3 regions of the Paenibacillus praedii genome follow, and region 1 is predicted to be linked to each of the others. Evidence: riboswitches for the same ligand, from Rfam matches in the RefSeq annotation. Region 1 holds a riboswitch; each other region holds the start of a gene.
What was found. A riboswitch is a leader RNA that binds a small molecule or an ion and turns the genes downstream of it on or off. The one in region 1 is predicted to bind cyclic di-AMP.
Positions count from the first base shown of each region.

Region 2: linked by a shared signal. The riboswitch ahead of ACO9K6_RS04575 (TrkH family potassium uptake protein) and the one ahead of ACO9K6_RS09085 (hypothetical protein) in region 1 are both predicted to bind cyclic di-AMP.
Region 3: linked by a shared signal. The riboswitch ahead of ACO9K6_RS15715 (C40 family peptidase) and the one ahead of ACO9K6_RS09085 (hypothetical protein) in region 1 are both predicted to bind cyclic di-AMP.

Region 1 covers NZ_JBMWAM010000007.1:135,808-145,819, forward strand. Annotated here, with positions in the region: gene metE (5-methyltetrahydropteroyltriglutamate--homocysteine S-methyltransferase) at 40-2,352, shown strand; gene ACO9K6_RS09085 (hypothetical protein) at 2,418-2,843, opposite strand; cyclic di-AMP (ydaO/yuaA leader) riboswitch at 2,850-3,012, opposite strand; gene ACO9K6_RS09090 (winged helix-turn-helix transcriptional regulator) at 3,138-3,470, opposite strand; gene ACO9K6_RS09095 (DODA-type extradiol aromatic ring-opening family dioxygenase) at 3,620-4,384, shown strand; gene ACO9K6_RS09100 (GTP cyclohydrolase II) at 4,416-5,162, shown strand; gene ACO9K6_RS09105 (aldolase catalytic domain-containing protein) at 5,278-6,240, shown strand; gene ACO9K6_RS09110 (hypothetical protein) at 6,383-6,685, opposite strand; gene ACO9K6_RS09115 (vWA domain-containing protein) at 6,838-8,151, shown strand; gene ACO9K6_RS09120 (Glu/Leu/Phe/Val family dehydrogenase) at 8,300-9,679, opposite strand.
Region 2 covers NZ_JBMWAM010000003.1:97,893-107,904, forward strand. Annotated here, with positions in the region: gene ACO9K6_RS04535 (histidinol-phosphatase) at 1-334, shown strand, start outside; gene ACO9K6_RS04540 (EamA family transporter) at 500-1,345, shown strand; gene ACO9K6_RS04545 (winged helix-turn-helix transcriptional regulator) at 1,415-1,723, shown strand; gene sdhB (succinate dehydrogenase iron-sulfur subunit) at 1,895-2,659, opposite strand; gene sdhA (succinate dehydrogenase flavoprotein subunit) at 2,662-4,419, opposite strand; gene ACO9K6_RS04560 (succinate dehydrogenase cytochrome b558 subunit) at 4,444-5,115, opposite strand; gene ACO9K6_RS04565 (LysR family transcriptional regulator) at 5,317-6,225, shown strand; gene ACO9K6_RS04570 (potassium channel family protein) at 6,284-6,946, opposite strand; gene ACO9K6_RS04575 (TrkH family potassium uptake protein) at 6,964-8,304, opposite strand; cyclic di-AMP (ydaO/yuaA leader) riboswitch at 8,397-8,599, opposite strand; gene ACO9K6_RS04580 (CPBP family intramembrane glutamic endopeptidase) at 8,846-10,012, shown strand, end outside.
Region 3 covers NZ_JBMWAM010000017.1:82,863-92,874, reverse strand. Annotated here, with positions in the region: gene ACO9K6_RS15735 (oxidoreductase) at 1-581, opposite strand, end outside; gene ACO9K6_RS15730 (protein-glutamine gamma-glutamyltransferase) at 674-1,408, opposite strand; gene ACO9K6_RS15725 (BlaI/MecI/CopY family transcriptional regulator) at 1,726-2,142, opposite strand; gene ACO9K6_RS15720 (F510_1955 family glycosylhydrolase) at 2,224-3,147, opposite strand; gene ACO9K6_RS15715 (C40 family peptidase) at 3,410-3,886, opposite strand; cyclic di-AMP (ydaO/yuaA leader) riboswitch at 3,890-4,027, opposite strand; gene ACO9K6_RS15710 (ATP-binding protein) at 4,159-5,472, opposite strand; gene ACO9K6_RS15705 (Cof-type HAD-IIB family hydrolase) at 5,674-6,447, opposite strand; gene ACO9K6_RS15700 (hypothetical protein) at 6,728-7,546, shown strand; gene ACO9K6_RS15695 (AraC family transcriptional regulator) at 7,617-8,399, opposite strand; gene pyk (pyruvate kinase) at 8,506-9,921, shown strand.

The sequences.
Region 1 (10,012 bases):
TATGTCTTAAAAACAATTATTTCGGGAGGAATTATAGGAATGAGTAATTTTTCGAGCAGTGTATTGGGCTATCCAAGAATAGGGGAAAACCGGGAATGGAAAAAGGCGCTTGAAGCTTTCTGGAAAGGGGACCTAGAGGAATCAGTTTTTCTAGAGACGCTGGAAGCTATTCGTCTGAAAAATCTTCAGCTTCAGAAGGACAAGGGCATATCGTTTGTTCCGGTCAATGACTTTACGCTATATGATCAAATGCTGGATACGGCGACCATGTTCGGCATCGTTCCGAAGCGGTTTGACTATGCTGGCGGTCCTGTTCCGGTCAAAACCTATTATGCGATCGCAAGGGGCACGCAGCAGGCGCAGGCGAGCGAGATGACCAAGTGGTTCAATACGAACTACCATTATATTGTGCCTGAATTGAATGAGGCAAAGCCTTCTCTGACGGAGAATCGTCCGCTTGCAGCATATCGCGAAGCGAAGCAGAAGCTGGGAATCGAAGGCAAGCCAGTCATTATTGGGCTTTATACCTTTTTGAAGCTGTCCAAAGGCTATGAGACCAAGCAGCTTCCAGCTCTCGTAGAGCAGTTCATCCCGCTGTATGCGCAGCTGCTGCGCGAGCTTGAGCAAGAGGGCGTTCAGTGGGTACAAATTGACGAGCCGATTTTGGTAACAACACTTACAACGGATGAGCTTCAGCTCGTTCAATCGATCTATCAGCAGCTTCATGAAGCTGCCCCAGGCCTTAACTTGCTGCTGCAAACCTACTTCGATGCGGTAGATCATTACGAGACGCTTGCTGCGCTGCCAGTACAAGGGCTTGGCCTTGATTTTGTCCACGGTCTGGAGCAGAACCTAAGCTCGCTGGAGCAATACGGCTTCCCGCAGGATAAGCTGCTTGCTGTCGGATTAGTAGATGGGCGCAATATTTGGCGTTCAGATTATCGTCAGAAGCTTGCAATAATCGAGAAAATTATGGAATTTGTTCCGAAGGAGCGCATTATCCTACAATCCTCCAGCAGCTTGCTGCATGTGCCAGTATCGGCGAAAAATGAAACAGATCTGCCTTCCGAGCTGCGCGAAGCGCTAGCATTCGCTGAAGAGAAGCTGGATGAGATCGTTTGGCTGAGCGCAGCCGCTGGTGCAGAAGGCGTTGCAGCGGCCTTAGACGGTCCGTTCGCGGAGGAGCTGAAGCAAAACGGCCAGCGCATTTATAATCTGTCTGTTTCTCCGGCACGTAATAGAAAAGCGGTAGATACGGCAGCTGTAGCCGCACATCCTTCGGCAAGACATCTGCCATTCGAAGAGAGACAGAAGCTTCAACAGGAGAAATGGCAGCTTCCGTTCCTGCCGACAACAACGATCGGCAGCTTTCCGCAAACGACGGATGTTCGTCAGGCTAGGCAGAAGTGGAGAAAAAATGAGCTGAGCACAGAAAGCTACACTTCTTTCATTAATGAAAAAATAAAAAAATGGATTGAAATTCAAACGGAGCTTAACATCGACGTTCTTGTGCATGGCGAGTTCGAGCGTACTGACATGGTTGAGTTTTTCGGAGAGAAGCTGGACGGCTTTGCTTTTACGCGCAACGGCTGGGTGCAATCGTACGGCTCGCGCTGCGTGAAGCCGCCGGTTATTTACGGGGATGTCGTGTTCACTGAACCGATGACGGTTACGGAAAGCGTCTATGCGCAATCATTGACCAATCGTCCGGTGAAAGGAATGCTTACCGGTCCAATTACGATTCTGAACTGGTCCTTCCCAAGGAACGATATTACGCGCGAGCAGGTCGCGTATCAAATTGCGTTGGCATTGTCCGAGGAAGTGAAGGCGCTCGAGGCAGCTGGAATCGAAATGATCCAGGTCGATGAACCGGCTCTGCGTGAAGGACTTCCGCTTAAGCAAAGCGATTGGGATGCCTACTTGAAGTGGGGCGTACACGCCTTCCGTCTATCGACATCGGATGTGCGCGATACAACACAAATTCATACGCATATGTGCTATTGCGAATTCCACGACATTATCGATTCAATTCTAGCGCTTGATGCAGATGTTATTTCTATAGAAACATCACGCAGCCATGGCGAGTTGATTCAGAGCTTCGAGGAGCACACGTACGATCAAGGCATTGGGCTTGGCGTATATGACATTCATAGCCCGCGTGTGCCTGCCGTCGATGAAATGGTGAAAAACATCGAGCGCGCGTTAAGAGTACTTGATCCGAGCATCTTCTGGATCAATCCGGACTGCGGGTTGAAGACGCGCGGTGAAGCCGAGACCGTAGATGCCCTCCGCAACATGATGGAGGCAACTTATCAAGTGCGCAAGCAGCATGAAGTGACTGTATCGATTTAGAAATATAAGAAGCCCGACCCTTCTGCTAGAGAAGGGTCGGGCTTCTTAACATGCAAGCAACCTGATCAAACTAAAGATACATAATGCAAGGCCCGTTGACGCAGAACATGCTCTTCCGTATCCGTTGCGAATGAAGCGGAATCTGCGGAGCGTGCGGTAACATGATTGACGGCAGCGGCGAATAGATCAAATACGCGTCCATCAGGATCATCCTTGTCATAATGAAAATCTTGAAAGGGTGGAAGAGTTATGCTGCCAATGAAGCTGACAAGAAGATCACTCCAGCGCTCCAGGTCGATCGTTTCATCCGTTTCACCGACGAACATCTCACTCCAGCCAATGCCTGAATCACTTGTTATACGAAGACATGCACGATAACCGGCTGAATCAATGGCGAGAGCGGGAATGATGAAAAGCTCGATGCGAGAAACGTTTAATGAAGAGGACTGTTCGGTGTGAAACTGAAAATGATTTGAAGATTGAGACAACATAAAATAAACCTCTCCTCTTTTCGCTTACGAGGTTAGCTGTCGGATTCGGGCTAGAGAGAATGCCCTACCAGGGATACAAAGCCCTGGATTCACCCCTTGCGAGCCATTGCTTGAACGTTCGCGTTGGTTCCCCCGTTTTTTCATAAGAAAAATTCAGCGTTAATGATTTATTTCTATTTTAAACCTGAAATGACTAATTGTAAACCATTTAAGGCCTTGACATGAATGGGGCCGTCCTTAAGATAACTGTAGTCTGGAAAACGGACGGCTCTTAAATGAAAGGGAACTTCAGCCTCAAAGTTGTTTAACGGCTTCTGACGGCTGCACCCAATCTTGTGACCACTTTTCAATTTCCCTTATGATCGGCTCAAGCGCACGACCCTTCGCAGTTAATGAATATTCGATGCGAACAGGAGTTTCGGGATAGACATGGCGGTCAACAATCCCTTCATTTTCTAAGTCCTTAAATCGTTCCGATAACAATCTGCCGCTGATCGGCAAGGCCGATTGCACGGCACAGAAACGCTGCGGGCCGGACAGCAGCTGAAATATTATAAGGCCGGTCCAACGTTTGCTTATGATGTCCATTCCCTTCTGGAAACGAGGACAAAGGTTTGATTGATCCATTCGTATCACCTCTTCTATGTTCCTTCTAAGTATAGCGCTAATATCTTATTTATACAAGCTAACATCAATAAGGTTAATTACTTGACTATCCTAAATTGTAAAACTATAATTAGTTACAAATAGTAACTTTATTTTGAGGAGGCACATCCATGAACCCTTTATTTCTTGCGCATGGATCACCGATGCTCGCCGTCGAGCAAAATGAATATAGTAAATTTCTGCAAGCAGCCGGAGCTAGTTTAAAGCCTGATGCAATCGTTATTTTTACCGCCCACTGGGAAGCGGAGGACGTCACGATCTCTTCAAAGGACGATGAGTATGAAACGATTTATGATTTCTACGGCTTTCCAGATGAGCTTTATCAGGTGAAATATCCAGCAAAGGGCTCTACAAAGGTGGCTGCGCTAGTCGGCGAATTGCTAAGTGATAAGGGAATAGCTGTTGCTTATGACATAGAACGCGGACTCGATCATGGTTCATGGACGATGCTGAAGCATATGTTTCCGAAGGCGGATGTACCGGTTGTGCAGGTTTCTGTCAATCCATACCGTTCCGCAGAGGAGCAGTATCAGATTGGTGAAGCGCTGCGCAGCTTGAGCTCGCAAAATATTTTGCTGATCGGGAGCGGTGTTACAGTCCATAATTTACGTGCGGTAAAGTGGGGTCAGAAGGAGCCGGAGAGCTGGGCGGTCGAGTTTGACGAATGGCTGATCGGAAAAATGAAAGAGAACGACACGAATGCCTTATTTCGGTATGAAGAGCTTGCCCCGCATGCTAAAATGGCAGTACCGCGGGCGGAACATTTCGTACCTTTATATATAGCGCTTGGAAGCGGAAATCCAGCAGCTTCACCTAAGGTTATTTATCGCAGCTATGAATTCGGCACTTTAAGCTACTTATCGATGCAATTTTAATATTCCATAAATTTAGAGAAGGTGGATCAGCATGATTAAACCAAATATTGCAGCCATTATTAAGGATAAAATAAAACGGACAAAAAGCGGTAGCAACGATATTTACGTTGTTGGACCTGTCAAGCTTCCAGTGGAGCTGGATGGAGAAACGAAGACATTTCACTGGTACAGCTGGCTTCGCAAGGAAGCTGGCGAGGAGCTGTCAGTCGAGCAGCTGTTAGAGGATTTGAACCGCAGCTCTTATGCAGATATGCAGCAGTCAAGCGTGCTCGTCTACGGTGATTTTGAAAATAGCGACGACTCTCTTATCCGGATGCACAGCATATGCCATACAGGCGATATTTTCGGCAGCGCAAGATGCGATTGCGGCTACCAATTGAAGCAGTCGATGCGGATCATTACCGAGCATGGCTCGGGTGCGTTATTTTACCTGGCTAACCATGAAGGCCGAGGGATCGGCTTATTCAGTAAAGCGATCGCTTATTTGCTGCAGGAGGATGGCCTCGATACCGTCGATGCCAATACAGAGCTTGGCTTTGAGGACGATACGCGCGATTACAGCGATGCTATTGCCGTCCTAAAGCTGCTGCGTACAAGATCGGGATCCATTATTACGAATAACCCACGCAAGGTGGATGCACTTGGCAAAGCGGGTATGAATGTGACCGGAAGGGTTCCGCTATGGGGCCAATCCTCGGTATATAACGAGAAATACCTTCAAACGAAGGTGAAGCGTTCAGGACATTTTGGTCAAAAGCCAGAGTCGATCGTGCAATAAGTGTAATGCTTGCTTCGAGCATCCATAAATCGACAAAAACATTTTGCGTTCCTCTTCCTTTTCAAGTAAAATGAGAAAAAACTGAACTCATGTTCATATAAAGGAGTAACAACGCATGCATTCAAAGACGAGTCACTGCAAAATTGTTGATTGCACGATCCGCGACGGCGGTCTCGTGAATAACTGGGATTTTAGTGTCGAGTTTGTTCAGCATTTGTATAAAAGCTTGAACGAAGCCGGCGTCGATTATATGGAAATCGGCTACAAAAACTCACCAAAGCTATTGAAGGGCGCTGAAAGCGCAGGCCCTTGGCGCTTCCTGGACGATGAATTTCTGAAGCAGGTCATTCCGAATAAAGGCAATACGAAGCTTTCCGCGCTTGTTGATGTCGGTCGTGTCGATGAGAATGACATTTTGCCGCGCAGCGAGAGCCTGCTTGATCTGATTCGCGTTGCTTGCTACGTCCAAGATGTAGACAAGGCGCTTGAGCTTGTTAAAGTGTTCCACGATCGTGGCTATGAAACGACGTTGAACATTATGGCGCTTTCGAACGTTATGGAGAACCAGTTAATCGAAGCATTCGAGCTAATCAACAACAGTGTGGTAGACGTTGTGTACGTCGTTGACTCCTACGGAAGCTTGAAGCCTAGCGACATGAGCTATCTTGTCGATAAGTTCCGCAAGCATCTGCCGAACAAGCGTTTAGGCGTTCATGCACATAACAATCTGCAGCTTGCATTCGCGAATACGCTGCTTGCAGCGGAGAATGGCGTTGAATTGCTTGATTCCTCCGTATACGGTATGGGCCGCGCTGCGGGCAACTGCAACACGGAGCTGCTTGTAGCTGAGCTTCAGAACACGAAATACAGCATCCGTCCTGTTCTCGATATGATCGAGAAATACATGATCCCGCTTCGCGAGAAGGAAGAGTGGGGCTACATTATCCCATACATGATCACAGGCATCTTGGATGAGCATCCGCGTTCCGCAATGGCGCTTCGCGATTCTGAAGACAAAGATAAAGGCGTGGAATTCTACGATCGTCTTACAACGCCTGAAATTGCGCACAGCAAATAATAGCATAAAAGCCCCTGCAAATTTTTGAATATAATTTGCAGGGGCTTTTATGATTCTATTGACAAAGCGGAAGGGACAAGATGAAATAGGATAGAGCAAAGGACCGTTCTTTAAAGAGCGGTCCTTTGCTTTCAATCACGCATTATTGCTCGAGCAGCTCGCCATCTCCGCGAATGGCCGCCGCTTGATGCGGCTCATTCGGGTGCAGATAGCCAATGCCGCGGAAGGTTTGGCCGCTCCTTGCAACAGCTGTAAGCTGTACTCTGATGTCCTCGCTTTGCCCGAACCAAGCTAATAGCTCTCGGTCGCCTACCCCATTCACATCGACATACCATAGCCGGTCGCCATATTCCGTAACGCGCACAAGCTCGGCTGAAGTGAAGGATAGTCCCTTCGTTTGTTGTTGGTACGTTATTTCCATAGCGATAATTTCAAAGGTTTCCACGATGAGGTCCTCCTGTAAATGAAGCTATATGCAGTCGATCTTGGAACTCGCCGCATGCCTGAAATCGATTGTAATGGTAACGCCTTAATTATGCAACATTTGTAAGCCGCTGATCGTCAGAGTAGCAAATACAAAGATAAGGGGCTGAAGGAATGAAAGCGGGTCAAACTTATATAGCTTCAGGCAGACAAAGAAAAGGCCTAGGCTGGATAATGGCGGTTCTGGTTGTCTTCATGCTGGTGCTCAACGCATGCTCCTCTTCTTCGAATAATGCGTCCGATCGCGGGGACTCTGATACTTCAGCAGGCGAGTCCACGAGTGACCAAGCAGCTAAGGAGGAGTCGAGTTCGGACGGAGACAATCGGGCACCTGGCAGTGAGCCGAGTAAAGAGAAGGAAGGCGGCAACCGCAGCTATTCGAATCCCAATCAGGAGGTGCAAGCGGGTCAGCTCACGGCAGGCGAATGGGAGGATCTGGCCGCTTGGGAGCGGTTCGGCAATTTGCTGAACAGCCAAGAAGCAGACAGCAGCAAGCGGATCTGGGGCTTTTGGAATTTTCATCGGCTGGAGGTCGTTGTAACGGCGAATGGGAAGGCAGTCTCGGATGCGAGCGTCGAGCTGCTGTCCGGGAAAGAAACCGCTTGGCAAGCGCGTACGAATACAGAAGGAAGAGCGTATGTGTATGCAGGGCTTTTTGATCGGGATACGGCCAATCAAGGCAGCTTTACCGTTCGGGTGAGGGCGGGGCAGGAGAATAAAACTTCGCAGCCGCTGGAAATTCCCCAGCAGGGCAGCATGAAGGTTGATTTAGGGAGGGCAGACACGCTTTCCAATCAGGTTGATGTTATGTTTGTCGTGGATACGACCGGCTCGATGCAGGATGAGCTGAACTATTTGGAGGCTGAGCTCAAGGATGTCGTGAAGCGGGTGTCCGATGAGCATGCCAATCAGCTGGATATGCGGCTAAGCGCGAATTTTTACCGGGATAAGCATGATGATTATATCGTAAAGCCATATCCGTTCACCACAGATATTAATCAAGTCATTCGTCAGTTCAGTGAGCAGGAGGCGCATGGCGGAGGAGATTACCCTGAGGCAGTCGATCAAGCGCTAAGAGACGCCATACATGAGCACAAATGGAGCGAGGAAGCGCGCGCGCGTCTATTGTTCCTGGTGCTGGATGCGCCGCCGCATGATGATCCGCAAATAATCGATGAAATGCAGAAGCTTACGGCTGACGCAGCGGAGCAAGGGATTCGCATCATTCCGGTAGCCTCCAGCGGCGTTGACGTAGATACGGAATATTTGCTGCGGTTCATGGCTGTTGCCACAGGCGGCACCTATTTATTTCTGACCGATGACAGCGGCATCGGCGGGGATCACCTTGAGCCGGCGGTAGGCGAATATGAGGTGAAGCTGCTGAATGATCTGCTGGTTGAGGTTATTAATCGTTATGTGCAGGAGTAATGACGTGGCAGGACGTTCAAGCGGAAGCTGTAATCACGCATATGCTCCTACAGCACGAGAGTAACAAGTGTTTGAGGGTCGTAGGAGCAAATATGCGCTTACAGCACTGCCACTTACGCGGCTGTATGGTTCTGCAGCCAGGGTATTCTTAGTACAGCTTGCCTTGCCTGTAAAGCACGGTGGACAGCTTCATTACCGCGTGGATATAACAATTTTGGCGAAGCGTGTAGGGATCGCCGAAGTAGGTTGGCAGAATGCTGTTCAGCGTCCTTTGCATTTTTTCGTAAAGCATTTTGTGGACCTGCTCTTCAATGAAAAACTGCGTTTCCCGGCCCTGCAGCCATTCGAAGTACGAGACGATAACGCCGCCCGCATTCGCTAATATATCCGGTATGATAATGGCGCCTTTAGCGCTAAGCGCTTCGTCGGCTTCGCCTGTAATCGGTGCATTCGCGCCTTCCACAATGATTCTCGCTTTTATCTGCTCAACATTGTCCTTGTGAACTTGGTCCTCCAGCGCAGCCAGAATCAGCACATCCACATCCAAATAGAGAACTTCCTCGCGTCCAACAATTTGCGCCTTAATATCAAGCTCGGCGAGCGCCGTTTCGGAGGCAGGCAAATCTCCCTGGTTTCGGGCGGCGTATTCAATTAAAGCCGGAATAGACAGGCCATCCGGGTTATAGAGGGTTACGTTGCGGTCGCTTACTGCAACGACCTTATTGTTCAAGTAACTGCACTTATACGCTTCTAATGCGGCCACTGAGCCGACATTGCCGAAGCCCTGCACCGCAATTGACAACGGCCGATCCGAGTGGGCCAGCGCGGTTTGGACGAAGGGGTTTGTGCTGCCAGCGAGCCAGTTGCTCTGCGTTTTTAGGAAATCGTGCAGCATATAGCGAAACGTAAAATAGACGCCTTTGCCGGTAGCTTCTCTGCGGCCTAGCGAGCCGCCGTTGATGACGCTTTTGCCCGTGAAGCTCCCGAGGTAGGGACTGCCGGGATTGATGCTCTTGAATTCGGACATCATCCAGTCCATCTCCCGCTCGCCGGTTCCCATATCTGGGGCGGGTATATCTTTATCGGGCCCTAGCACATCGCTGAAGTATTGTACATATTTTTTGCATATGAGATAAAGCTCTTTCGTAGAATAGGCGCGCGGATTGATGACGACTCCGCCCTTGCCCCCGCCAAAAGGAACCTCGTGGAGCGCGTTTTTAAGCGTCATGAGCGCGGCGAGATTTGTCACCTCTTCCTCGCTTACGAGCTCGTGGAATCGAATGCCTCCCTTGTATGGTCCAAGCGTATCGTTATGCTGAATCCGATAAGCCGGTATGCGCACGACATTGCCGTTGTCGACGGTAATGCGAAGGAAAGCTTTATGTACTTTATTAGGTGTTGATAGAATAGCAGCAAGCGACATAAAAGCCTGCTCGCGCGCTTGTTTTTGCAAACTCGGTAAAAATGAAGGGTCTCCCATTAAAGCGCTTAAGGACTGCTGTACGATGGCGCCGGTTTGACTAGCCACGACTAAACGACCTCCCTCTGTGTTCAAAAATGAGATGATTATACGCTGGTATGAATCGTTATCACTCCGTCGAATCGGTGAAAACTTACTTCATAACTTTACCATAACGAGTTCATTAATCCAAAAGTCCCTCGCCCGCCTTCTCCATTCGCAGTTTTGTCACATTATCCATGGGGTTAATCCCTATCGTCAGCATAAACATTCTTGTAAAATAATACTTGGACAGTGAAGCGGCTGAAGCGACATCATCTAGGTTTTGTGCTGGATGCAGATGTATAATTGTTCTTTTTGCAGCGGTTTAGTAAACTGTAGCAGAACAACGTGAAGGAAGTG
Region 2 (10,012 bases), on a different contig from region 1:
TCATATCGATGCAATGAAAGGCTACTATCCCGCTTTTTCGGATATTCCTGCGACCGGGTATGTGGATGAAACGCTTCAGGTTATTGCCGATAGCGGCGTCTCGATTGAGATTAACACATCGGGCAGCACGAAGGATGTTGGCGGCTGGTACCCATCGGACGCCATTCTAGAGCGGGCGTTGTATTTCGGGGTTAATGTCACCTTCGGATCCGATGCTCATATACCGGACAGAGTTGGCGATGAGTGGGAGCTTGTACAGAAGAGACTGCAGGAAATCGGCTACACGCAATGGGTGTTCTACCGGAAGCGTCAGCAGGTCGTTGTTCCGTTTTAGACGGATCATTTTGAATAAATGGACAAAAAAAGTGGACCTGCACGCTGCAGGTCCCAAAGGATATATGAAAAAAGGGGGTCTTGTTAATTATAATAACCCGCTAATGTAATAGGACGATAACAGAACGATTTCATTTGTGTAACAAATTTGAGGAGTTGGACTTCGATGTGGCTCATCACGGCCATCAGCAGCGCTATTCTGTTCGGGCTTGCCGGCTGGTGGATGAAGGTATCGCAAATGCGCGGCGGTTCAACAAGGCTGCTGCTGCTCGGTTTATATGCCTCAGGCACGCTGGGCTTCGGTGTTCATGCGATGCTCGAGGGCTCGATAAGGATGCTTGCCCATCCTCAGGTCTGGATTGCAGGTATAATTATAGGTGCAGGCTCAGCCTGGGGCAATGCACTGTTTATGAAGGCACTTCATTACGGTCCCGCAAGCCTTACCTCTCCGCTTACGAATATGAATATCATATTGGTCATTGCTCTAGCGACATGGTGGTACAGAGAGCCGCTTAGCGCCTCTGAAGCAGTCGGTATTACGCTTCTGCTGCTCGCCGTCATTTTCATTGCCCATAAGCGCAAAGAACCTCTGACGATAAAAGAAAAACGCTGGTTCGTGCTTGTTGCTGCAGCCATTGTATTATTTGCTTTACGGAATGGCGGGCTTAAGGTAACGGACGAGCTCGGTCTGCCTAGCGCGCCTATTCTGTTTATTGCTTATGCGCTATCCCTGGCTTGGTTCTTTATCCCGTCCAAAGAGACGGTCACAGCATCTGCCAAAAGAACAGGTCTACGGCTTGGAATCATTGCCGGACTATTCTCTTATGGAGGTCTTCAGCTTTATGCTGTCGCGCTCGCAACCGGTCAGGCGAATCTTGCAGCTCCGATTTTTGCGACCAACAGCCTTGTTGTCGCTGTCGGTGCCATTGCAATTTATAAAGAAAAGCTAACCCTTGTACAATCGGCGTCTTTTGTTTTAACTATAATAGGGTTGATTATTATTCGGTTATAGTTATGAAATAAACTTACTTTTCGTTCGTTCATATGCTACAATAGGAGTACAAAAAGTGGGGTGATATAGTTGGATTATTCGACAATGTGCCCAAAGTATGAAGCTGCGGCCGACATATTAGGTAAGAAATGGACTGGCCGAATTATTCGGGTGTTGCTCGGAGGACCAAAACGGTTCAAAGAGATCAAAGAACAAATACCCGAAATGAGCGACAAAATGCTAACGGACCGGATGAAAGAGCTAGAATCTATTAATATTATTAAACGACAGGTTTATCCTGAGATGCCTGTACGAATTGAGTATGAGCTAACCAGCAAAGGGCATGAGCTTGAGCCCGTCATCGAATCCATTCAAAAATGGGGCGAACAATGGATGTAATTAAAAACCGCTGATGCGGTTTTTTTTATTTGACCATCCTGCCGAACGTCCCTAATTGACAAAGGATTTATCATCTATTATTATTGATAATAATAATCAATATCAAATAAGTGAAAAAAAGAAACCCCCGAATGTTCCGAGGGTTCGATAAGATCCATACAATAATACGTCTTAAACGCTAAGCCATTTCTTAAACATATGCTTTGTTGTATCCTTGTTGATTGCAGCAATTGAGGTCGTAAGCGGAATGCCCTTCGGACATGCGCGAACGCAGTTCTGCGAGTTGCCGCAGCCTTCGATACCGCCATCAGTCATTAGCGCATCGAGACGCTCCTCTTGATTCATCTCCCCTGTCGGGTGAGCATTGAACAAGCGAACCTGAGAGATCGCAGCTGGACCGATAAAGCTATTGCGGTCGTTAACATTCGGGCAGGCTTCAAGGCATACGCCGCAGGTCATGCACTTGGACAGCTCGTACGCCCATTGGCGCTTCGTCTCAGCCATGCGCGGTCCTGGTCCGAGATCATAGGTTCCGTCGATCGGAATCCAAGCTTTCACTCGTTTAAGCGCATTAAACATACGCTCGCGATTGATAACAAGGTCGCGAACGACAGGGAATGTGTTCATCGGCTCAAGACGAATCGGCTGCTCCAGCTTATCGATGAGCGCGCTGCATGCTTGACGCGGCTTGCCGTTAATAACCATCGAGCAAGCGCCGCATACCTCTTCTAAGCAGTTGGAATCCCAGCATACAGGTGCAGTTGCAGCGCCGTCCGCCTTCTTCGGATTACGTTGAATTTCCATCAAACCGCTAATGACGTTCATATTCGCGCGGTAAGGAATTTCGAATTCTTCCGTATAAGGCTTTGAATCAGGAGTATCTTGTCGCGTGATGATAAACTTAACCGTTTTTGTAGCTACAGTCGTTTCAGCCATCGTTATTCTCCTTTCTTCTTATCGCTCGAGTAGTCGCGTTTACGAGGCTTGATCAGACTAACATCAATATCCTCGTACGAAATTTGCGGGCCTTCCTTCGTCCATTTCGCAATCGTCGACTTCATGAAATGGTCGTCATCACGATCTGGAAAATCAGGCTTGTAATGAGCTCCGCGGCTCTCGTTACGCAGAAGCGCGCCGAGTGTCATGGCTTCGGAAAGCTCAAGCATATTCCATAATTGACGCGTGAAGGCTACGCCAGCGTTGTTCCACTGCGCGGTATCGTTAATGTTAATGTTGTTATAGCGCTGCTTAAGCTCTTTGATCTTCTGAATCGTAGCTTCCAGCTTGTCATTAAAGCGAACGACCGTCATGTTGTTCGTCATCCACTCGCCAAGCTCCTTGTGGATTACGTATGCATTTTCGGTACCGTTCATTTTGATAATGTTGTTGTATTTGTCGGTTTGCTGCTTCGTTGCGCGATCGAATACGGAGGATGCTACATCTTCAGCCGATTTCTTCAGACCTTTAATGTATTCAACCGCTTTCGGTCCGGCAACCATACCGCCGTAAATGGCAGACAACAAGGAGTTCGCGCCAAGACGGTTAGCGCCGTGGTATTGATACTCGCATTCGCCGGCTGCGAAGAGTCCGGGAATATTCGTCATTTGATTGTAATCGACCCACATGCCGCCCATCGAGTAGTGAACCGCCGGGAAGATTTTCATCGGGATCTTACGAGGGTCATCGCCCATGAACTTCTCATAAATTTCAATGATACCGCCAAGCTTAACATCAAGCTCCTTCGGGTCCTTATGGGACAGATCAAGATAGACCATGTTCTCCCCATTGACACCCAGCTTCTGATCTACGCACACGCTGAAGATTTCACGTGTTGCAATGTCACGAGGAACAAGGTTTCCGTAAGCCGGATATTTCTCCTCCAGGAAGTACCAAGGCTTGCCATCTTTATAAGTCCAGATACGACCGCCCTCACCGCGAGCAGATTCGGACATCAAGCGAAGCTTGTCATCACCCGGAATAGCCGTTGGGTGAATTTGAATGAACTCACCGTTCGCGTAGTTCACGCCTTGCTGGTACACTGCGCTTGCCGCAGTACCTGTGTTGATAACCGAGTTCGTCGTTTTTCCGAAAATAATACCAGGGCCGCCTGATGCCAGAATAACCGCATCCGCACGAACGGTATGAACCTCCATAGAACGCAAATCCTGTGCCGATACGCCGCGGCAAATGCCGTCGTCATCAACTACTGCGCCAAGGAATTCCCAGTGCTCGAATTTATTGACCAGCCCCGCTGCTTCCCAGCGGCGAACTTGTTCGTCCAATGCATACAGCAGCTGCTGGCCAGTCGTCGCGCCCGCGAATGCTGTACGGGAATGCTTCGTCCCGCCGAAGCGGCGGAAGTCAAGCAAGCCCTCGGACGTGCGGCTGAACATAACGCCCATCCGGTCCATCAAATGAATAATGCCCGGTGCTGCGTCGCACATTGCTTTAACGGGAGGCTGATTAGCTAGGAAGTCGCCGCCATATACGGTATCGTCGAAATGCTCCCATGGCGAATCGCCTTCTCCTTTTGTATTAACCGCGCCGTTGATTCCGCCCTGCGCGCATACGGAGTGGGAACGTTTGACCGGAACAAGAGAAAACAAGTCAACATGCACGCCTGCTTCAGCCGCTTTAATGGTAGCCATTAAGCCGGCCAGACCGCCGCCAACGATGATAATTTTATTTTTTGCCATAACGCTTCGCTCCTTGTCTTCAAACTAACCGATATTCGTAAGTGTCCATGCTGCACTTGCAGCTTCCTTGAACTCGTTGCCGCTAAATGCGATAAGTGAAAGTATAAACAATGCGGAAACGATAACAAAAATACCCATGCAAATGTACGAAGAAATGCGCTGCGCTCTAGGATTAATCGTAATTCCCCAGCTTATGAGGAATGCCCATAGTCCATTGCTGAAATGGAATACAGCAGCAAGCACCCCGATTACATAAAGGACAAAGTATGTCGGATTGCTCGCGATATGATGCATCGTGGAGCCAAGCTCTTCATGTGTAATATTGCCGAGGTAGATTTGCATCCTTGTTTGATATACGTGCCAGAACACGAATACAAAGGTAATAACCCCTGTAACTCGCTGAGCGGTAAATGCCCAGTTGCGGCCGTATTTAAAGCGTCCTGTATTAGTGTTCGATTGATATGCGACATATAAGCCGTAAATACCATGGAACAATAACGGGAGGTAAATACCGAAAATCTCGAGCACTGGAATAAGCGGCAAGCTGTTGATCAAATGCACGCCCTTGTCGAAGCCTTCGGGTCCTCGCTCAAACGCCTGGTAATTTGTCAATCCGTGCACGACGATAAATCCGCCGAGTGGAATGATCCCGAGAAGCGAGTGAAGCTTGCGCGAGAAATACGAATTTCCTTTCATGTCATTCCTTCTCCTTTCAAAACTGTGAGTGCTCTCATGCATTTTTAACAAATCATTCTACATTGTAACCCCAGCATGTACACCCGTCAACAATTCTTGACACAGATTAGCCATACTTCCCATCCTACTCCTTTTCAGCTTATAATGGAATTGCTTATTTTTTATAAATTCTTATAACAAAACGACATAAGGAGTACTTCCATGAATGAAGAGATGCATGTGTTCACCGTTATCGTTGAGCAGTCAAGCATGAACAAAGCATCCGTCCTGCTCAATTTATCTCAGCCTGCGCTATCACGCAAAATAGCGAAGCTAGAGCAAGAAATCGGTACGCCTTTATTCCGCCGCATCGGAAAACGACTAGAGCTCACCCGAATCGGCCAGCTTACCTATGAATACGCGCTCGAGGTGAGGCAGCTGCATCGCAAATATTTGCAGGCCGTTTCTGACTTCACCGCCCTAGGCCATACTACGCTGACGATCGGCGCCAGCCTGACGACGCTGCAAACGACGCTGCCCGATCTCATTCGCACTTTGACGGACACCCATCCGGAAATCGATATTAAAGCCGTTACCGGCAAAACACATGAAATTGTCTCGCTGGTCCGCGATCATAAGGTTGATATCGGAGTCGTTGCTTCCAGCATTGAGGACTCGACGCTGCGCTGCATTCCGTTGTTCGAGGATCATCTATCGCTCGTGCTCCCGCGTAATCAGGTCATTACCGATAAAGGAACGCTGGGCATTCAGGATTTGACCGGCATGCCGATGATCCTGTTCTCCAAAGGAACATGGTACCGTCTGTTGACGGACGAGCTGTTCGATAAATATCATTTGCAGCCGGATGTGCGAATGGAGATTGACTCCTTCGAAGCGATCCTTCGCTTGCTGCACACCTGCAGAGCAGCAACCCTGCTTCCGCACTCCTATATGCGCCATCAGCTGCTTGAGGATAATGAGCTTCTCGTCATTCCGATCCGCGAGCTGGAGGATACGAAACGCATGACATCGCTTATCCATGCCGATGGAGCCGCATTAAGCCCTACTGTACGGATGTGGATTAATGAAATAGCCGCGAACTTCCCTACGCAAAAGGACAGCAGCTTCTAAAATAAGGCTGCTGTCCTTCATCTTTTCCAATTAAACTATTAAACATCCGTACAAAACACTAACGGATAACCGTAGCCTCAAAATCCTCAATCTGCTCATTTGTACCAATAATAACCATGACATCGCGTTCCGTCAGCACATCAACTGCGGTAGGCGCAATAATAATGCCGCCAGGCTTGTTAATCGCTACGATGCTGCAGCCAAACCGAGCCCGCGGATTGAGATCATGAAGCGATTTACCGTTTAAGCATTGCGGTACGGCTAGCTCTGCGATCGTGTAATCCTTGGAAAGCTCGATGTAATCAAGTAGGTTAGGCGAAACTAGCTGATGCGCTACTCGAATTCCCATATCACGCTCTGGATAAACGACGCGATCGACACCAATTTTCTCAAGCACACGACCGTGCAGCTCACTCATAGCCTTAGCCACAACCTTCTTTACACCCAGATCCTTAAGCAGAATCGTCGTCAAAATACTTGCTTGTATATCATCGCCAATCGCAACGACACCGCAGTCAAAGTTGCGCACGCCAAGCGATCGCAGCGCCTCTTCATCCGTACAATCGGCAGAAACCGCATACGTCAGCAAGCTGCTCATATCTTGAACGGCCTCCTCGTCCTTATCAATACCGAGCACCTCATGACCAAGCTCTACCAGCTCCCGTCCCAGACTAGAGCCAAATCGTCCCAGGCCGACTATTACAAACTGACTTTTCTTAATCCCCACTTGTGTTTCCCCTATCCAATCGTAATTTTCCCTTCAGGATGCCGGTACAATTCTTTTTCTGCTCCGTTACCCAGCGCATAAGCTAGCGTTAACGGTCCAAGCCGCCCGGCAAACATCGTAATGGCAATAATAATTTTGCTAATCTCGGACAGCTCTGGCGTTAAGCCAAGCGATAATCCCACTGTGGCGAATGCCGAGGTCGCTTCGAACAATAAATCAAGGAACTTATGATCCTCTATCATGGAAAGCAGCATCGTGACGAAAACGACGAGCCCAAGCGACAGCATCGTAATCGTTAATGCTTTAAAGATGCGGTCCTTGCCCAAGCGATAGCGGAATAGCACAATATCCTCACGACCTCGAATCATGGCCAATACGGCCCCGATCAGCACAGCGAACGTCGTCGTTTTGATCCCGCCCCCCGTCGAGCCCGGAGAGGCCCCGATAAACATCAATATAATTATAAAAAACTGTGTAGCTTGACGCAGTACACTCAAATCAAGCGAGTTATAGCCGGCTGTCCTCGGCATAACCGATTGGAAAAACGATGAAAATAATTTCCCTCCCCAATCGAGCGGGCCCAGTGTCAAATGGTTCGAAAATTCAAATATGAAAATGACCACCGTTCCGAATGCAATAAGCGAGCCAGTCATCGTTAAGACAACCTTACTGTGCAGTGACAGCCTGCGATTTTTGCGAAGCTCCGACAAGTCTGACAAGACGACGAAACCCAGACCCCCGAACACAACAAGCAGCATCGCTGTAATATTCACAACAGGATCGGTGACGTACATCGTCAAGCTTCGAAAATCGCCAAATATGTCAAAGCCGGCATTGTTAAAGGCTGAAATGGAGTGGAAGATGCCAAAATAAATCGCTTTGCCGAGCGGCATATCCGCTGCGAACCGGAATGCAAAGAATGTCGCGCCAATCAGCTCTATGGTCAGAGAATAAATAATTACGCGCCGAATTAAGCGAACGATTCCTTCCATGCTGGCCTGATTCATCGCTTCTTGCAAAATCAGCCGCTCCCTCAAAGAAATCTTCTTGCGCAGCACGAGCGCGAAGAGCGTGGCCATCGTCATAAACCCTAAGCCGCCTAGCTGAAACAGTACCATTAATATAATTTGACCCGGAACAGAGAAATAAGTTCCTGTATCCACCACCACCAGACCTGTAACACAGGTGGCTGAGGTCGCAGTAAATAACGCGTCTATAAATGGAAGCCGGTCGCCAGTTGCCGAAGCAAAAGGCATAGATAGCAGGAAAGCTCCTAATAATATAATAAGCGCAAAGCCCGTAACCAAAACACGCGGCGGAGACCCTTTCCATATATTCCAACTGATTTTCATGTACCAACCTTCTTTTGCATGTTGTGTTATAATCGGCAGGCACTCTGCGGGCATAAAAAAAAGCACTGGAAACTCAAGTGCTCTGTGCGATGAGTCCTGTTCCAATACGCCTACGAGGTTAGCTGACGGATTCGGGCCTGGACAGGCGGCCCTAATTAGCTTGAGAAAATGTTCCTCTTGCTAAAATTCACCCCTTGCCTCCGCATGAGAACAGCTTGACGAGCAGCTTGTTTCATTTTGTGCGACGGCTTTATGGTTCCCCCGTTTTCCTAAGGAAATTCGGCTGTGTTATTCATTTAGTATGACGTTTACGATTATAATCCCAAAGCAGGCCCCATATAAAGCTTGCATTAAGTACAAAAGAGACGATTTTTGACCAAAAACGGGCAACCGCCAATAACAGCATCCCTAAAGCTTGTTGCACATCGTTATTTCTCATTCTATTGACCGCAAACGTACTTTTGGGTTGGATAATTCAGGGATTAATATGATATGGTAATGGAATAGTACATTTAATAATACATTTACTTGAGGTGAACTAATGATCGATTCAATTAAACCGAATGAATGGAAACGATTTGTATGGGCCGCTCTCGCCTGCTTTGCTATTTATCTATACTTGGATATTAGCCCGATGTTGAAGTCAATTTCTTCAGGCGAATATGTTACAAAGGTAATTGACAAATCAGAAGCGGAACAGCAGGCCGCAGCGTTCGCGGAGCAGCAAGCCGGACTCGCGGTCAAATCCGCTAAAGCCGTGCATCAAACAGATAAAATGATGAATGGCTACCTGTCCAAGGAAGAACTAATTACAGACTACAGCGATCAATACGACGCCCGTTACCCTACGGATACCTTTCAGGTCGAACTAAAATTCGAGCCGCGGGGCAGCGGCTTCGTTTATGTGCATATGCAAAGCGGCGACGTCGTCGCTTGGAACCTTCATATAGATGGACAGCCGCTTGCCGAAGCAGATATCGAGCAGGCTGCCGCCGACTTTTTAGTAAGCCAAGGCTTTCGTACAGAGGAAATAAGCAGCGGGCAAGTGTTTGAAAATGGCGAATGGTATTCGAAGCCTGCAGGCTACAGCATAAAAGATGCGGCACTAAACGTGGACGTAGACGCCCGCTTCATTGATAACCGCGTAGTCATTACAAAATACAAGCCTGCCTTCGTCGCACCATCTGACTATGTCAAGTATGTAGAAGGACAGGATTCGCTGGCTGGCTGGCTGACCGGCATCGGGTACCTTTGCATGAGCATTGTATTGGGCATTCTAGCCATTATTTACGCAGTGCTTTATCGCAAATTCACCTCGTTTAAGTATGGGATTGTGCTGACCATCATATTCTTTATTACTTATGTCATCATGAATCTGAACGTTCTGGACGGGATTCGCGCATCCATGGGCGAAATGGATGCTGCTGACTCCGCTATTCTCATTACGGCCATCTTCACCGTATTCCTTGCCATTCCGATGGCAGGCTCCATTTACATCTCGCTTATCGCCGGCGACGGGCTGTGGAAGGCGCAGGGGCGCGCATTGTGGCCACGCTTCGGGCAGCAGGGCTACGGAAATTATGTTTGGCGAAGCATGGGCTTGTCGTATTTATTCGCGATCATCCTCTTCGCCATACAAGCCGTCATATTTAGAGTTCTCGAATTCACGATCGGCACATGGAGCACAACAGATGCCACACAATCGCCC
Region 3 (10,012 bases), on a different contig from region 1:
CCGAGACCCAGCAAATTCTCATGCATATCCGGCTTGCCCGTGCTGGCAACCACCTCATAGCCGAGTTTGGCGGCAATTGCCGCCGCAACACTGCCAACGCCGCCCGTCGCGCCCGTGACCAGCACAGGGCCGTCCTCCGGGCGAACCCCGTTCTGCTGTAGCTCCAATACGGATAACCCAGCCGTAAATCCAGCAGTACCGAGAATCATCGCCTCTTTCGCCGATAAGCCTTCCGGGAGCTTTAGCGCCCATTCAGCCGGCACCTTCGCATACTCGCTATAACCGCCGTAGTGGCTCACTCCCAGCCCATAGCCGGTGACCAAAATCTCGTCGCCCGGCTTAAACGACTTATGCTCGCTTGAAACAACCGTACCTGCCAGATCGATGCCGGGTACAAACGGATAATTTCGCACAATGCCGCCACCGGCCAATGTAGCTAATGCATCCTTGTAATTCACGCTGGAATACTTCACCTGAATGAGCAGTTCACCCTCAGGCAGATCCTTCAGCTCTAGCCGCTGCACCGTTGCAGTAACCTCATTATTTATTTTATGAAGCATAAGCGCTTTAAAAGATGACATATGCAGCCCTCCGTTATCGTCGTTTTTTTATTATTCACCATCCCTCTTTACAATACCAGTTATTCGCGCAGATTGTGAATCCCTCTAACATTTTAAGACAATCGTCGTAAACCCTCAAAATCGGGCATGAGTACCGTATCCTGCAGAAAAGCGGAAATCGTGCTGCCCGGCTCCCTCATTCGGTTGAGCGCAGCGATGGTTCCCTCCCCGGATTCAATTCCGATACCATGACCAAAATACAAATTTTTGTCCAGCATAACGACATTCTCGCCCTGCCACTCCGGCGTGTCCCGATCATGCTGGGGGTTCTTGAAATAAAGCACATCGCCCGGATAGGCTTCATCGATATTATAGGTCATATTGAGACGAAGGTCGCGATCGGTCTGCCAATCCCGCAAAAACAGATTTTGAAAATTTCGGTTAAACACGTTGTCTCCTATTGTATCAAGCACCGCCTTATAAAGAATTATGATAATGGCTCCTGCGCATTCAAAGGCATATAGCTGTCCATTCTCAAAAATATCGTTAATCGCGACCGACGGCTGCACGCCGCTCCTCAGCTGAAAGCCCCCGTTATCGGTAACCATCCAATACCGCTCGTTGGCTCTCGAATTCGAAAAGGCTGCAAAGCTAACCCCGCTCGCATACATAGCCTTTGCCGCTTCGACGATATGCGTGCGCATCTTCAGCTCGAACACCAGCGCATCGACAGTAGGATAACGATAAACGGCGGTACTCCTCTGCTTGTCTAGCAATATTCGCCGCTCCAGCTCCGACAGCATGAGGGGGCTAAGCTGAAACGTCTGACTCCCTGCAACTAAAATCACTTTTTTTCCTCCAAGTCATCATTTACTCTGATGGGTTATTGTACGTGTAAAAAAGTTTTTTGTGAGAAGTAATACATACAGAAAACTCGTGTAACCTGACGCAAATTAATACCTTCAAAGCGATGATGAGCAAACTCACGGACAGTATCGGCAGCGAATTCATATTTGCAGAAAAAAAAGACAACCGCCGGACCTCCTAACGGTCAGCGGTTGTCTTTTCTGTTTGCTCCTTGCACCGGTATTATGTATACATGGATTAATGATGCATGCCCGGCATCTCGTCGTTGGAAATAGAAAGAAAAACAAAGTGATGGCGGCTATACTTCATCTTTATCACGCTTCCACTGTCTGATCCGTTCCTCCATCAGCCGCATGAGCTCCGGATCGGTCTGCTCAAACGCATCGAAGAAATGATTCACAACCATTTGCCCATACTCCTGAACCAATCCTTCCGTCACATGCCGGGTTTGCTCTTCTATAAACTGCTCTTTTCGCTGTACAGCCCGGAACGTACTAGCCTTATTCCTGCCTTTGCCAGAGGATGTTTTCACTAAATGACCCTTCTCTGTCAGGCGATTCAATACGGTCATTATCGTATTAACGGAGAGCTCCTCGTGAAGCAAGGCTAACACTTTTTTGATCGAAACCTCATCTTCCTCTTCCCATACAATCTCCATAATCCGAGCTTCCAACGGGCCAAAAAAACGATTCAGCCCTTCTCCGCTTAGCTTCATTCGTTGAATTTTCAAGCCTGCTGCTCCTCCCCCACCCCAAGCGGCCCATGTACTTTCCTCGTCACCAAACACCAGCCTTATTTACCTGCTGGAAAGTCCTTTACCCTTGTCTGCGATTTGACTCCAGCTAAGCCCGTTATCCTTGCTTAGAAAAACGTTCATACTAGAGGTCGCTAAGGCAAACTCATTCTCTTGCTTTGGGTTTTGTGCAATATACATGATCGCATCATCAGAGGCAAGCGGCAGTACGGATAATGATGAGGTTTTATCTCCTGTATGCCGCAGCAATATACCTTTTCCTCCAATAAAAAGATCGCCGTGAATGCCAAAAGCAAGTGCAGTCACCACTTGATCTACAGGCAGTTTATGAAATTGGTCCCCAAAATCAGTTGATAGAAACGCCCCGCTGCTCGTGCTGACCGCTATCGTCGCCGGGTCGGTCGGATGCGCCGCCATCGCAATCAAATCGCCGGATATCCCGTTCATGCCGCTTCTCTCCCAGGTGAGCGCTTCATCCTGCGACCGATAGAGACCGACGGCATCAAGCTTGGCATTCGGCTGTGGATTGAACAAATAGATAGTTTCCGTCTCATAGCCGACCGCAAGCCAATGAAAATCCTCCACACCTTGAAAGTCCAATATTTCAACACTTTTTCCTAGGTCCGTACTTCTTACGATGCCAAGCGGGTCCTGAAGCTCAGAGCTTCTTGCAGGGTGACCGCTGCTGTAAAATCCATTCTTCACAGCATTAAAGCCCATATAGTCATGCTTGTCGCCCTCTAATGGCTGCCAACGATCGTTTGCATAGGATACTAAACCTTCATGCGCAGGAATGATCAATTGCTTCCCGTCGCTTGTATACCCGAGTCCATGTATATGCCTTAAGGATACACTCTCTTTATCCGTCCGGTTTATGAACATAATAATTACAAGTAAAATAAGGACAGCGATAATGGCAACAACGCCAAATTTCATTTTCGAGTTTATTTTCATGTTGGCTTTCACGTTTGCACCCCAATTTAACACTACAATATGTAGTTATTTCGATACTACATATTGTAGTATCCATTCGATGAAGTTGCAACTTTACAGGAAGCCAGCGGCATCTGTTTCATGAGCAACACCTTCCTTATGTTTTGTTTATCATAGTATTGGCCGCTCAAACGCAAGATATTTATCGGGTCAGACGATAATTTTTCAATTATTTTGCAATCCATCATAAAAAAAAAGACGATTATGAATGACTTCATAATCGTCCATTTTTATATTATTTTACTGCCATCATCGCTTCGTGTGTTTTTTGTTCTACGACACGACGAGCCGTTACATAACGATTTTCATAGTAGCTGTCGCTTAGCTTATTGATCGTAACGCCTCTGCTGGAAGAAGAATGCGCAAACTTTCCTTCTCCTATGTAAATGCCGGCATGAGAGACTCCTCTTCCGCTTGTATCAAAGAAGACCAAATCTCCCGGGCGCAGTTCATCTTTATCAACCTTTTCGCCAATTACGGACTGTGATTTAGACGTTCTAGGCAATTTCACATTAAATTTATTATAGATATGAAGAATAAAGCCTGAACAATCAAAACCGCTGGTGGTGGTGCCTCCCCATTTGTAAGGAGTTCCGACAACATCATTAATTGCGCCTGCTAATACTGTTGGTTCGGCCTTCTGCGCCAGCACGCTTCCTCCGCCAGCAAATAACATCAAACAGGATAAAAAAACAATAAACACTCTTTTCAAAACTGTTTCTCCCTTCGTTGCCTACGAGGTTAGCTTATGGGTTCGGTTGAAGATCCCTATGCTCTTGGAGTTTCCCAAAAACAATTCACCCTAGGTGGTTCCCCCGTTTCCTGTAAATCAAGAATTCGGCGTTCTTATAACTTCTCTGAATGAAAATATTCGCTTAATTTAGGCATAATCCTCCAATTAATTTATTAGAATCCTTTCATTTTTACTCATTAAACGATATTTTATTATAAACCTTGCATGAAAAAAGTCTCATCTATTTCATATTATCCAATTACGACAGGCAGGCTGACATGGGCTATCGTTCCCCGTCCGATCTCGCTATCCATATGTATTTCACCGCCAAAATGGTCGATCAGCTTCTTGACCATAAACAATCCGATCCCTTGTCCGTTTTTCTCTACATTCATTTTTTCATGCTTGCGGTACAAGCTTTGCTGCTGCTCCGCACTCATGCCGATTCCACAATCCTCGATTTCAAGCCCCAGCGTATAATTGTTGACTTCCGCCCGGAAATGTACGCAGCTGCCCTCATGGCTGTATTTCACCGCATTGGACAGCAGGTTCGAAATAATGAGGCGTAAGCCAGTCGCATTGCTATTCATAATCTCTTGCCCGGTTAACGTGATGCTCCGGTTCAATTGAATACTCTGAGTGCGCGCTTTCACTTCCATCATCGTAACCACCTCCTCAATAATAGGAAGTGGATGAATCTCGCTTGTCTGCCACAGCGCTTCCGACGTGAGCATTTGCTCCGTATTCAAAATATGCGATATCTCATGATCGATGACAGCCACATAATCCGCAATATCGGCCAGTTTTTTGGCAGCGTTTGCATTGATCTTCAGCTCCCGGTCATTTAACAGCATAGTTGCGTAGGCTTTTATAACCGTTAACGGATTCCGAACCTCGTGTGAAATAACCTGGACGAAGTCCAGCTTCTTTTTGTAAAAATCCATTTCATTCTGAATTTTTGCGTGCTCAGCCAGAGAAGGAAAGATAGCAGGCTTACCCGGATTGTAGTATAGGCGTGAGTGTGTCAACTGTTTATCCGACATGACGTATTCATGGGATTGCATCAACCGCATATGCAAGCTGGCTGTTAAGTTGTGTCCAGCATAGGCACACACCGTTAAGATGCCTAGCTGCAGGATGGCAATATCACATTCTCTCTCGTACGCATCCAACTCTTCCTCTATGTTGTCACTCTCTACCCACTCTACATTTCCCCATACTCGAATCGGAATGCTTTGATCCAAAAAGGGCTGCATGACATACATGAAGTTTTGTACCACTTTTTCCGAGGTAAAAATACCGTTCAGCGCATAAAAATCATAGCTGTCCACATATCTGATGCTGGCTATATCATCACCAAAGCCGACGACATGCAATTGCTCCTTAATGAGCTCAAATCTTTCCCTGTTATCCGTAAAAATAATTTGTTGGCCCTGCTGTACGCCCGCTATAATAAATGATACTGCATTTCCAATATACGCATCGAGATGATCGTAGGTATACAGAATATGCGCATCATTGGCAACTTGAATGCTTTCTGTTAACTGGACGATACGAGTCGTCATAGCGGTTACCCCCATCGATCAAGCAATCTAATTAATTTTAAACTTTCTATTATTATTTATTCGATATCAAGCATATTTCTCCTTCACATTTTAGTTCTTAAGCATTAAAAAAGCTGATGTGAATGGATATTCACCTCAGCCTTTATTATTATTTTTATATAATTTCACACTCATATTTATTATTTATTAACATTGCATTGATTACAGCAGACCTGCTTTCACTAGGCCGTTGCGAATGCCTTGCTCGTCCACATGAGTCGTCACATAATCCGCATAGGGCAGCAGCTCTGGGTGCGAGTTGCCCATCGCGACGCCAAAGCCTACGATCTCAAGCATTTCCTTATCGTTCAGCCCGTCTCCGAAAGCAACCGCGTCCGCTGATGTAAGCCCCAGCTTATCCAGCAGCGCCTCGATGCCTTGCGCCTTCGAGCCTCCCGCAGGAAGCACGTCAATCGCCTGCGGATGCCAGCGGATGAGTTTAAGCTCATTATTCAGGCCCTCGTACAAATGCTCGTCATTACTTTCACAGTGCAAAAACACCTGATAGATGCTATCGGTTTTCCAAAAATCTGGATTGTAGCCGGGCAAATCCACCTTTAATGAATTAACCGAATCGATGACAAACGGGTGATCCTCTTTGTCGGCGAAGAACGAATGCTCGCCTTCAAATACGAGACTGTGGCCATGCTCGCCCGCTATTTTCACCAACGCCTCCAAGCTGCTTTTTTCCATTTCACGCTTATACAGTGGAGCACCCTTATACACGACATAGGCGCCGTTCAACGTTACGAACGAATCAATCCCAAGCTTCTCCGCCAGCGGCTTAATGAAATAGGGCGCTCTGCCCGTTGCAATAACCGGCTCAATGCCCCTTTCCTTCAGCTCGGCGATCGCTCTGACTGTATCCTCCGGTATTTCCTTTTGCTCATTGATTAACGTGCCATCGATGTCAAAAAATACGATTTTGTAGCCCACTCTGGTCCCTCTCCTCTTCGTTGTTGCAAACGTATGCCGCCTGTTGTTATTTCCCTAGTATATATAATTACTTTCCGAAAAGGAATGCCGCCAGCTGAAGTCTAAGCCTTTTCCGGAATCGGTCGCTTGACGCATCCCAGCCGCATCCTGTATATTGGTAGAAATTAGTTGAATAAGCACGGCTTACGAAGGAAGCACCCGTAAGAGATGGCGTATAACGCCTATCTTGCTGGTGCTTTTTTTTGCGTTATACGCCGTCATCCGAGGAGGCCTCCCTAACATGCATACCGTTCCAAAGCCTACAGCTTTACTGCTCATCCTGCTGCTTATCGCGCTGTATCCTACCGCTGTGTCCGCTTCATCGTTCGAGTTTACCGTCACCGCCAAATCTGCCTTTGACAAAATGAAAGCAGCAGCCGACAAAGCAACGACTTCGAAATTAACGTCGCAATACACCGCTTTGCAGACGGTTCAGAAGCAAACGATCCAATGGGATACAAAGATCAACGATCTTCATTATCGAAACGAAGACGCTGAGCTGACCACGCGCCAGCGGATCAAGGAGGTTGATGCTAACAAGCTTCGAAAGCTTGAAGCGGATGTGTCTCGTGCCAAGAAGCAATATCAACCTCTGTTCAATCATTATGATACGATAAGGCAGCAGCTGAGCATCGCCAAATCCTACCAAAGCAAGACGCTCGTGAGCATACTGAATCCGCAGGTTGAAACGACAAAGGCCGCCGTGCAAATCGCGAAGCAGGATATTCGCAGCAAAGAGGCGGCGCTTAAAGCCGCAAAGGCGACGGCGACAAAAACGATGAAGCGAATAAAAGATATTTTGATCGAGAGCGACAAGGTCAATATTAAAATCAGGTCCGCAAAAAGCGCAATCAGCACCCAAAAGAAGCAGTTCACGACCGAAACAAAAATTTTGAACCAGGTCGTTCGTAAAGGCGATGCGACCGCCACGCTAAGCTCATTTACAAGGCTCATCTCCTTTACGAAGCAAGTGAACGAGCAAAAGCAAAAAATATTCGCTTATGAGCAGCAAATTTCGAGTGTCATAGCCAAAGCAAATGTCCAGCTAAGTACACAATAGAATAGAAAGGCAACTGCCGGACCCGTTCGTCGTTATCACAAGCGGTTTAGGACGAAAGCTTAGCTTTGAATTAACGCGGGATTGATCTTTCCTGCAAATAGTCGGAGGGAGACTTCCCCATGCTCCTCTTGAATACGCGGTGAAAATATGAAGCATCGCTATAGCCCAAATAATCGGATATTTCCGCGACAGTGAGCTGGGACTCTGTGAGCATGTAGATGGCCGTCTTCATCCTTGTTTGATGCACATACTCGCTAATCGTCTGATTCGTGACGTTTTTGAACAAGGCTGCGGCATAGTTGGGCGTTGTCTTAATGACATCGCCCAGCTCCTCCTTCGTCACCTTCTCACGATAATGCGTTTGCACGAATTGCTTCATACTATCGACGCGCCGATGCTTATCAGAGGATATCGCGCCCCGGTCCAATTCCTGGTTCAAGCCGATTAACGCCTCCATGAGAAGCGCCTCGGCCATAAGCTCATAATAGGCAGGCTTTTCCGTCCATTGGTGCAGCATACCCCGCAATCGTTCATGGATGACCTCATAGCAGCCTAACCGCCGCTTAAGCGGCTCTTGACGTTGAAGCACAGGCAGTCTGCTGTCGGCGGCGTTTAGACTGAAATTAACGATTATTTTCGTATGAACCACGGTAGGCACGCTTTTACTATAATAAGGAGTATTGTCGGGAATAAGCAGCAAATCGCCTTTTTCTAAAATAAGCTTCTCATGCTTGACCCAATAAACGCATTTTCCATAGGTCACTAGCGCAAGGTGGAAGGCCGTCCGCTTCCCAGTGACCTCTTCGTACCAATCGCTTCCTTTGTCTTGATGCATGTCTATAATGGTTATCAGAATAAACGCTCCCGTCCTCAATACTATAGTTCCTCTATTATACTATAGTTCATAGTTTCTTTCGAGAATTCGCGTTACAATGGTAAAAACGAGGAGGCCTACCTACATGCAAAAAACAAAAATCATCTGTACCATGGGACCCGCTTGCGAATCCGTTGAAACCGTCAAGGAAATGATTAAAGCTGGGATGACCGTTGGCAGATTGAATATGGCTCACGGAGAACTTGAAGATCACGTTATGCGTATGGAAAATATACGGCAAGCGGCGCGGGAGCTTAATACCTTCGTGCCGATCCTGATGGATATAAAAGGACCGGAAGTACGCATCGGCAAGCTGAAGGAAGCATCCTGCGAGCTTATAGCCGGTGAAGAACTCGTTCTAACAACGGAAGAAGTGCTTGGCGATGCCAGCCGTCTGCCGGTCAATTATGCTGAGCTGCCTTTGGTCGTCAAGCCCGGTAACCGGATTCTAATTGACGACGGTCTTGTGGATCTTACGGTGCTTTCCGTAAATGAAACCGAAGTACGCTGTCAGATTATAAGCGGCGGAACGCTGAAGCCTAGAAAGGGCGTCAACCTGCCCGGCATTAAAACGACCTTGCCTGGCGTAACGGAGCGTGACGTCATGCATATCGCATTTGGACTTAAGCACAATGTCGAAATCATCGCTGCTTCCTTCGTCCGCAAAGCAGAGGATATTTTGGAAATTCGCCGTATCCTTGAAGAATCGAATGCTGAGCATGTTCAAATCATTTCGAAAATCGAAAACGAGGAAGGCATGAGTAATATTGATGCGATTATCGAAGCCTCCGATGGGATTATGGTCGCTCGCGGCGATCTTGGCGTTGAGGTGCCGATCGAGGATGTGCCGATGATGCAGCGTGAAATGATCAGCAAATGCAACCTCGTTGGCAAACCTGTTATCGTCGCCACGCATATGCTTGAATCGATGCAGCAAAACCCTCGCCCTACTAGAGCCGAAGTAAGCGATGTCGCGAATGCGGTTATCCAAGGGGCGGACGTGGTTATGCTCTCCGGCGAGACGGCTGCCGGCAAATATCCGGTACAATCGGTACAGATGATGGCCACGATCGCAAAAAAAGCGGAATCGATGATCGACTACAAAGAGCAATTCGATAAGCGCAGAGCGAAGCAAAGCACGAATATTACAGAGGTTATTAGCCAAGGCGTCGTCAGCTCCACGCTTGAGCTGAATGCGAAAGCCATCCTTACCTTCACGGAAAGCGGATTTACGGCGCGTATGGTTTCCAAGTATCGTCCGCAAGCGCCAATTATTGCGATTACGCAGCATGATCATGTGTTGCCAAAAATTTGTCTGCTCTCCGGTGTTATACCGGTCAAAGGGGACAGCGTGTCAAGTACGGATGAAATGTTCGAGTCCGCAACGCGCAATGCCGTGCAAACCGGAATCGTTCAGTCTGGGGACACCGTTGTATTGTCAGCAGGCGTGCCGATCGGACAAGCAGGTGCGACTAATTTGATTAAAATTGCACAAGTATAAGGAATAAGAAAAGGGAGCTTAACGATAACCGTAGTTATTGTATGCTCCCTTTTCTCCATTGACTTGTAATTGGCGAAGATGCTGGGCTTCA